DNA from 2 places in the Lachnoclostridium phytofermentans ISDg genome. Region 2 is predicted to be linked to the other one. Evidence: predicted binding sites of a transcription regulator. Region 2 holds the regulator's gene; the other holds the start of a gene.

Region 1 (3,572 bases), 1.0 Mb from region 2:
CCTGCAATTTCCTGTGCAACCTTCATCTGTTTATCAATAACACGTTGTGCCATCTCAATGGTTTCCACCTTCACTTTGTAAGCCTTACGGTCGAGTTCTTCTTGGTGTGAGATATCCTGAAAGATACCCAGTACACAGTTTTGTTCTTTAGAATATACAATGGTCTGCAAAGTTGCAAGATTTCGGTCTTCGTAGATGACTCTCTTTCCGATGATGTCTTTTTGTGTCTCTAGTACTGCCTGAAAATTACTATGGTCAATAAATTCATAGAGATACATTTCCTTAGCTACAGAGCGGGGAGTTCTAAAATATTTTTCAGCCGCCGCAGAAAACTCCATAATTTTCATCTCTGCATCTACGATAATAATAATATTTGGAGTCGTATCAAGAACGAAGTTGGCCATGGATTGTGCACGTTCGTGCATATAGGGGATGCACATATTAAGCTCTGCTTTCCCTTGGTAAACAGCATTTGCTTTATCACGGCAGGTAGCATAACCACAAGCACCGCAGTTTAACATATCCTCAGGTTTTGTTTTACCGATTTTCGCTAGTATCTGCATCACCTCTTTTTCCGTTGGGACCGGGTCCTTTGGGGATCGGCCAAGAAAGAACTTATCAAAATGAATTGGAGATTTCGTAAAAAAATCTTCCTCGGTAATTGGCGCCTTAGGAATGGATTCTTCCATGTCAAGTTTCACTTTAAACCGTGAGATTCGGGTTCGATCTATTGCAGGGCCTTTGATACAACCACCATTGCAGATATTTGCTTCGATGAAACAACCAGTTATTTCACCACGGTTCATGCTTTCTAGTAAGTCGATGCAGTTATTTATACCATGCACGTAAAATTTTCGATAATGATCGGACGTATTTTTGGATGCTACGACAGAGGAGAGAACACCGCTACTGATTGGATAGAGGCGATTTACAAGTGGATTTGGATTATCTGGAGGGGTATCTGGCTGTTTAAAGATATCAATACCTTCCTCTAGTAACCATTCTTCCAATTCTTTAAAGTTAATAACGGCATCAATAATACCAACTGTTCTTGGGTCACTTTCTGCTTCTCTTTTTTTTGAGATACAAGGACCAAGGAAAACAACTTTTACATTAGGACCATATTGTTCTCGTATAATTTTACCGTGAGCTATCATAGGAGATACAACCGGTGCTAAATATTTCGTTAGGGAGGGGTAGTAAATTTCTACGAGATCATTCAGACTAGGGCAGCAGGTAGTGATGATATTTTCCATCTCTCCTGCTGCAATTAAATTATCATATTCCCTCGTAACATAAGCCGCACCTTCTGCAGTTTCTCTGACTGCTGTGAAACCTAACTTTAATAAAGCACTAATTACCTGTCCGGGAGTGTTATAATGTAGCACACCCAGATAGGCAGGTGCAAGAGAAACTACAGTTTGGTACCCCTCTCTTAGATATCCTTTTACGCGTTCTAGATCACTGATTAGGGTTTTTGCATTCTGTGGACAAACTTCAAGACAGTGTCCACATAATATGCATTTATCATTCATAATATAAGCTTGTGCATCCTTAACAGTGATCGCTTTCACATCGCAGTTACGCACACACTTATAACAGTTTTTGCACTTTGCTTCTTTAAATCCAATCACATTCATTATGTAAGTCTCCTTAAAATCTCTCCGTGAAAGAAACTATCCGTATCCTTTGGAGTCAGGGAAAATGGTTCACCGTCTAGTTTTATGCAAACACCTTTTACACATTGCCCCATACAAAAAGCACCATTTAGTTCGACTTTACTTTTAAGTTTGTTCTCCGTAATTAAGGTTTCCAGTCTCGTTATTATTTCTCTGGAGCCTTTTAGATGACAGGAGCTCCCTACACATATTGTAACTACCATACCGTACCTCCTTATAGCGTGTGCTAAAAATTTAACAAAGATAAGGTTATTATAGCACTTCTTATTAAGGGATACAAGATTTCTTAAAGAAGCTTAGCATGGATTTTTATTCCATGCTAAGTGATTGAATTGCAATGCATCCAGGTCCACCCTGCGTAGTAAAAGCTGGGCTTAATTTATATATTATTACGTCAGAATGAGGGAAAGCTTCCTTTAATAATTCACTCGCTGTTATAGCAAGCGACTCCGCAAGAGAGTGAGAAACATAAAGCTTATGATGTTCTCCTATGTTATCGTCTTCTAGACTTCGAATAATTTCATGAATAGCTTTTTTAAAATTACGCTTTATTGAAAAATTACAAAGTTGCTTGCAATCCTTTGTTAAAGTCATAACAGGGACAAGATGAATTGTTTTGCCAACGAAAGCTGCAAGGTGACTTAATCTACCACCTCTCCGTAGATAATCGAAGTCTTGTGGTATTAGGAAAGAACGGGAACTTGCTATCATCTTTTCTAATTTAGATACGATTTCTGATATCGTGTGATTTTGATCAGCTAGATGTTTTGCATGCTCAACAAGCGTTCTGTGTGGGCCACACAGTGTCTTTGAATTTAGAACAGTGATTCGTTCGCTGTCCTTGGCCATGTCTTTCGCTAGTATAGCGGATTGATAAGTACCTGATAATCCATCTGCCATTGTGATGTTTAGAATCTCATCTTCTGGAAATCGATTATATAGGTCTACGACTCTGCCTATTGCAGGCTGTGAGGATAGAGGGATATGGCCTTGATGTATTAAGTCAACAAATTCCTCCGTTTGTATGTCATTAAACTCTTCGTAGGTAGTATCATTAATAGTTACTGCTAAAGGAGAAACATAGATTCCTTTTTCTTCTGCCTCACTTACGGAGTATAGAGTAGATGTGTCTGAAATTATTCTAATCATGAGTTCCTTTCTATGCGTTGGATTCATCCATACCTCATTCATTTTTTCATGACAAGGAAAAGTTCGCGAAATATACTTTTTATTTTATAAGTCTTGCTCATTATAGCGGAAAGTGTCGAAATATGAAAGAAGATAATTTTAATATTTATAAAGATTTAATATCGGTGCGAGATTAGTAATTTTATAAAAGAATATATAGGGATGGAAACCAGTATATTTTCCTTATAAATGGGTGGAGAAATCATCCTGTTTTACCTGTTTTGAAGAAAAATTGTTTAAATCCATTGAAAAATATACAAAATAAAGAAGTATTTTGTTACCCAACTATTGAAATTGTGAGGGTTCTCATACTATAATAGAGCTATCTTTGATAAAGAACATTTCAACCACTGAATCAATGGGAAAGTCTTAAGCTTAAGTCATACAGGCAAGTAAGACACGCTTTCTTAAAAATCAAGAAATTGATTATTGAAAAAAATTAAAACAAGAGAGGTTTATTTTGTAGCATCACTTGTTAAGAATAAAGAAAACGGTAATTGCAGGTAGCACAAGAGTCAAACCTTACATTTGTATAACAGGGATGTTGTTAAGCAAGATAAGGGGGATATTAGTGGAGTGAAAAGGAAGAAAAAGAATGGGATATAGGAAAGGAGAAATAGGGATGGAACTTGTACAAGTAAGAGAACTGTTTCGTAATAAGGAACAATATCTAGGAAAGAAAATAACAGTCGGTGGCTGGGTACG
Region 2 (3,572 bases):
TTAAGGAAGTAACGGTCATGGGCGATTACAACAACAGCTCCAGAATAATTCACTAAGAAAGTTTCTAACCAAGCGATAGATTCCATATCAAGGTGGTTGGTAGGCTCATCTAAGAAGATGATATCTGGTGTACTTAAGAGAAGCTTACCAAGAGCTACACGTGTTTTTTGTCCACCAGAAAGGGTTGATACTTTTTTGTTAAAATCTTCCTCCGTAAAGCCAAGACCTTTTAGTACACCAATTACTTCACTTTGGTAGGCATATCCATTCTTTAACTCAAAATCATGTGTTAGTCTTGAGTAGGAAGAAAGCATTCGTTCTAATTCTGCGCCAGTAGCTGATTTCATATCTATTTCAAGACGGCGAATTGTTTCTTCCATTTTAATTATATCTGATTTTATTGCTAAAACTTCTTCATAAATGGTACTATCTGTGGATAAGTCCTGATGTTGAGCAAGATATCCTACAGTTGCACCTTTAGCAAAGATAATCTCTCCTTCATCGGCAGTTAATTCACCCATGATGATTTTTATTAAGGTAGACTTTCCTGCACCATTAATTCCTACGATAGCTACTTTCTCACGCTCATTTACATGGAAAGCGACTTTATCGAGTATTGGAGTCGTTCCAAAGCTTTTACTAATATTCTTACATGCTAGTATCATGATGTTTCCTCACACTTCTGAAAGGAAGCTGTATAAGAGCTTCACAATAATATAACTTATCAGAAGTTTGCTTTATAAACTTCTGATAAAAGGTGCGCACTTTGCACCGTCAATCCGATTATTGGAACATGTTTTTGTTCCGATAATATAACTTATCAGAAGTTTGCTTTTTAAACTTCTGATAAAAGGTGCGCACTTTGCACCGCCAATCCGATTAATGAAAAAGTACGATTTCCGAACTTTTCCTTGTGAATAAAAAAGCAAAATGAAGTTTATAAGTATTTCATTTTGCATGATAAGAAGACAATATTTCTTCACACTTTCTTAACACCTGCAAATTCTATGAATAGAAGTGTATCGCAGGTGCATATTAACTGTAGAATATTCTAACATACGTAGTATCCTACGTCAAATCATTGACAGGTTATTCACAATTTACTATAATATTTATAATAAGAACACATCCTATCTGTGTATAGTCTGTTGTAATACCAGGGTTACAATCTTATAGATTTGGGGTATAAGAATAGGACAACCTGGAAGGAAAGATGGAGGGTTAGCATGTACGATAAAACAATTTCATCAGCAGTTATCAAGCGTCTTCCAAGATACTATCGTTATCTTGGAGAATTATTAGAGAATGATGTTGTGCGTATCTCTTCGAAAGAGTTAAGCGAAAAGATGAATGTTACAGCATCACAGATTCGTCAGGATCTAAATAACTTTGGCGGTTTTGGTCAACAAGGATATGGTTATAATGTAGAATATCTTTATACCGAGATTGGTAAAATACTTGGTCTGGATAAGAAATATAATGTTATTATTATTGGAGCAGGTAATTTAGGACAAGCGCTTGCAAATTATACAGATTTTGAGAGAAGAGGATTTTATATCTGTGGGATATTTGATGTTAATCCTAGATTGATAGGAATATCCATCCGTGGAATTGAAATCCGTTTAATTGATGAACTAGAAGAATTTATGAAAACAAATACTGTGAATATAGCAGCACTAACGATACCAAAAGCAAAAGCACCGCAGGTGGCGGCAGATTTAGTTAGCCTTGGTATTCATGCAATATGGAATTTTGCACCAACAGATCTAAATTTACCAAAAGATGTTATGGTTGAAAATGTTCACTTGGCAGAAAGCCTTATGAGACTGTCGTATAATTTAAAAGCGGCAGAAGAATCGGGGGAGAGTATTTGAGATTAGGAAAACGTTTTGGCGACAAGTCGGAACCAAAGACGAAATCTTTAAGCGATTTGGATGATTTAGATGAAGACTTCGATCTTGAGTTTGAGAATGTGAAAGTATCAAGTTATGTGGAACCTTCAAGGATGGAACCAAGAAAAATAAATCGGAGTAAAGTATTCTCTGAAATGAGTCTTCGTCAAATCTTTCGAAATCGAAAGATTCCAATAGTAACACTTGATGAACGCTTTATCAACTTATTCCCTGAGGAAAAGATGTCTGGAGTACAACGAAGGTTAAGGGATGAACTTGTCGAATTGATGAAGGATCAGAGCAGAGTCTTAGATGACATCAAAGGATTGAAACGATATAAGTCTCAACTGATGCAGGAAATAATGGATAACATGGAAGTTGATCATACACCGATTGGTAGGCTAAAAGAAAGAAAATTAGCTAAAAATCAAAAACTTATTGAAGATATCAATCAAAAGTTATTGATTGCAGAGGACAGTCTCGAAAAACTACCAGGTGAAATAGCTGCAAAAAATGAAGAATTGATGGTTGAGAGTTTACAGAGTTGCTATGGTAACATATTTGAAAAGAATTTAAGAAAAAAATCCTTAGAAGATGAAATCAGGGAAACTGAGGTAAAGCTGCGAAATTTAAAAAAGCAAAAACTTGAAATCGAGAAAGATTATCGTGGAACTTATACATATCTCTATGACATGCTAGGGACTGAGATGATGCGTAAGATTGACGAAGAACAAGATTTACTATAATGAATTAGAGTGGAGTTTCTTACCATGATTTTTGGAATTGGCACGGATATGATAGAAATTAACCGTGTAGTGAAAGCTTGCGAACGGAAAACATTTCTTACGAAGATTTATACGGAGCAGGAACAGAAGCTGCTTCTTTCGGATATACGAAAGGCAGCTTCGAATTTTGCTGTAAAAGAAGCAGTTGTAAAAATGTTTGGAACAGGTTTTCGTGCGATTGCACCAAATGAGATTGAAGTACTACGCGATAATCTTGGGAAACCTTATGTAAATTTATATGGAAATGCAGAAATTTTAGCGAAGGAACATAATGTCGAGAGGATTCATGTCTCTATAACAAATACGAAGGAATTAGTTAGTGCCTATGTAATAGGTGAGATTATCCGGGAGTAGGAGGCGGTTAGTTATGCGGTATGCACTAGATGCGGTGCAAATGAAAAACTTAGATAAGAAAACAATCGAGCAGATTGGAATTCCAGCAATGGTTCTCATGGAGCGTGCAGCACTTTATGTGGCGGAACAAGTCAGAGAACATGCAAAACCGACCGATAAGATCATCGCGGTTTGCGGAACCGGCAACAATGGCGGTGATGGGATTGCAGCTGCTCGCATTTTGCATTTATGGGGGTATCACGTAACCATCGGAATCATCGGTGAAATGGAAAAGTTTTCGAAAGAATGTAGAGAACAGTGGAAGATTGCGAAAAATTTAGGGTTATCCATCCGTACCGAATGGGAAATAACAGAATATAATATAGTAATTGACGGTATCTTTGGTATAGGCCTTGGCAAACCGGTGAGTGGTGAATATGCGAAGGTGATCCAAAGTATTAATCAAAGTGACTGTTATGTGGTTTCGATTGATATACCGTCTGGTATTAGTGCAAGTAATGGGCAAGTCTTTGGTTGTGCAGTAAAAGCAAACGAAACGGTT

What was found. The regulator Rex, encoded in region 2, represses fermentation and respiration genes when NADH is low (regulators of the CRP and FNR family bind a similar motif). The targets are predictions, from matches to a motif close to ATTGTTAANTANTTAACAAT.
Region 1: the regulator Rex is predicted to act here: its motif matches at 1,902-1,921, upstream of CPHY_RS00555 ((2Fe-2S) ferredoxin domain-containing protein).

The regions. Positions count from the first base shown of each region.
Region 1 is NC_010001.1:122,849-126,420, forward strand. Features, by position in the region: gene CPHY_RS00550 ([Fe-Fe] hydrogenase large subunit C-terminal domain-containing protein) at 1-1,640, opposite strand, end outside; gene CPHY_RS00555 ((2Fe-2S) ferredoxin domain-containing protein) at 1,640-1,882, opposite strand; gene CPHY_RS00560 (DegV family protein) at 1,989-2,855, opposite strand; gene asnS (asparagine--tRNA ligase) at 3,490-3,572, shown strand, end outside.
Region 2 is NC_010001.1:1,152,045-1,155,616, forward strand. Features, by position in the region: gene abc-f (ribosomal protection-like ABC-F family protein) at 1-665, opposite strand, end outside; gene CPHY_RS04805 (redox-sensing transcriptional repressor Rex) at 1,227-1,874, shown strand; gene CPHY_RS04810 (hypothetical protein) at 1,871-2,638, shown strand; gene acpS (holo-ACP synthase) at 2,663-3,031, shown strand; gene CPHY_RS04820 (bifunctional ADP-dependent NAD(P)H-hydrate dehydratase/NAD(P)H-hydrate epimerase) at 3,045-3,572, shown strand, end outside.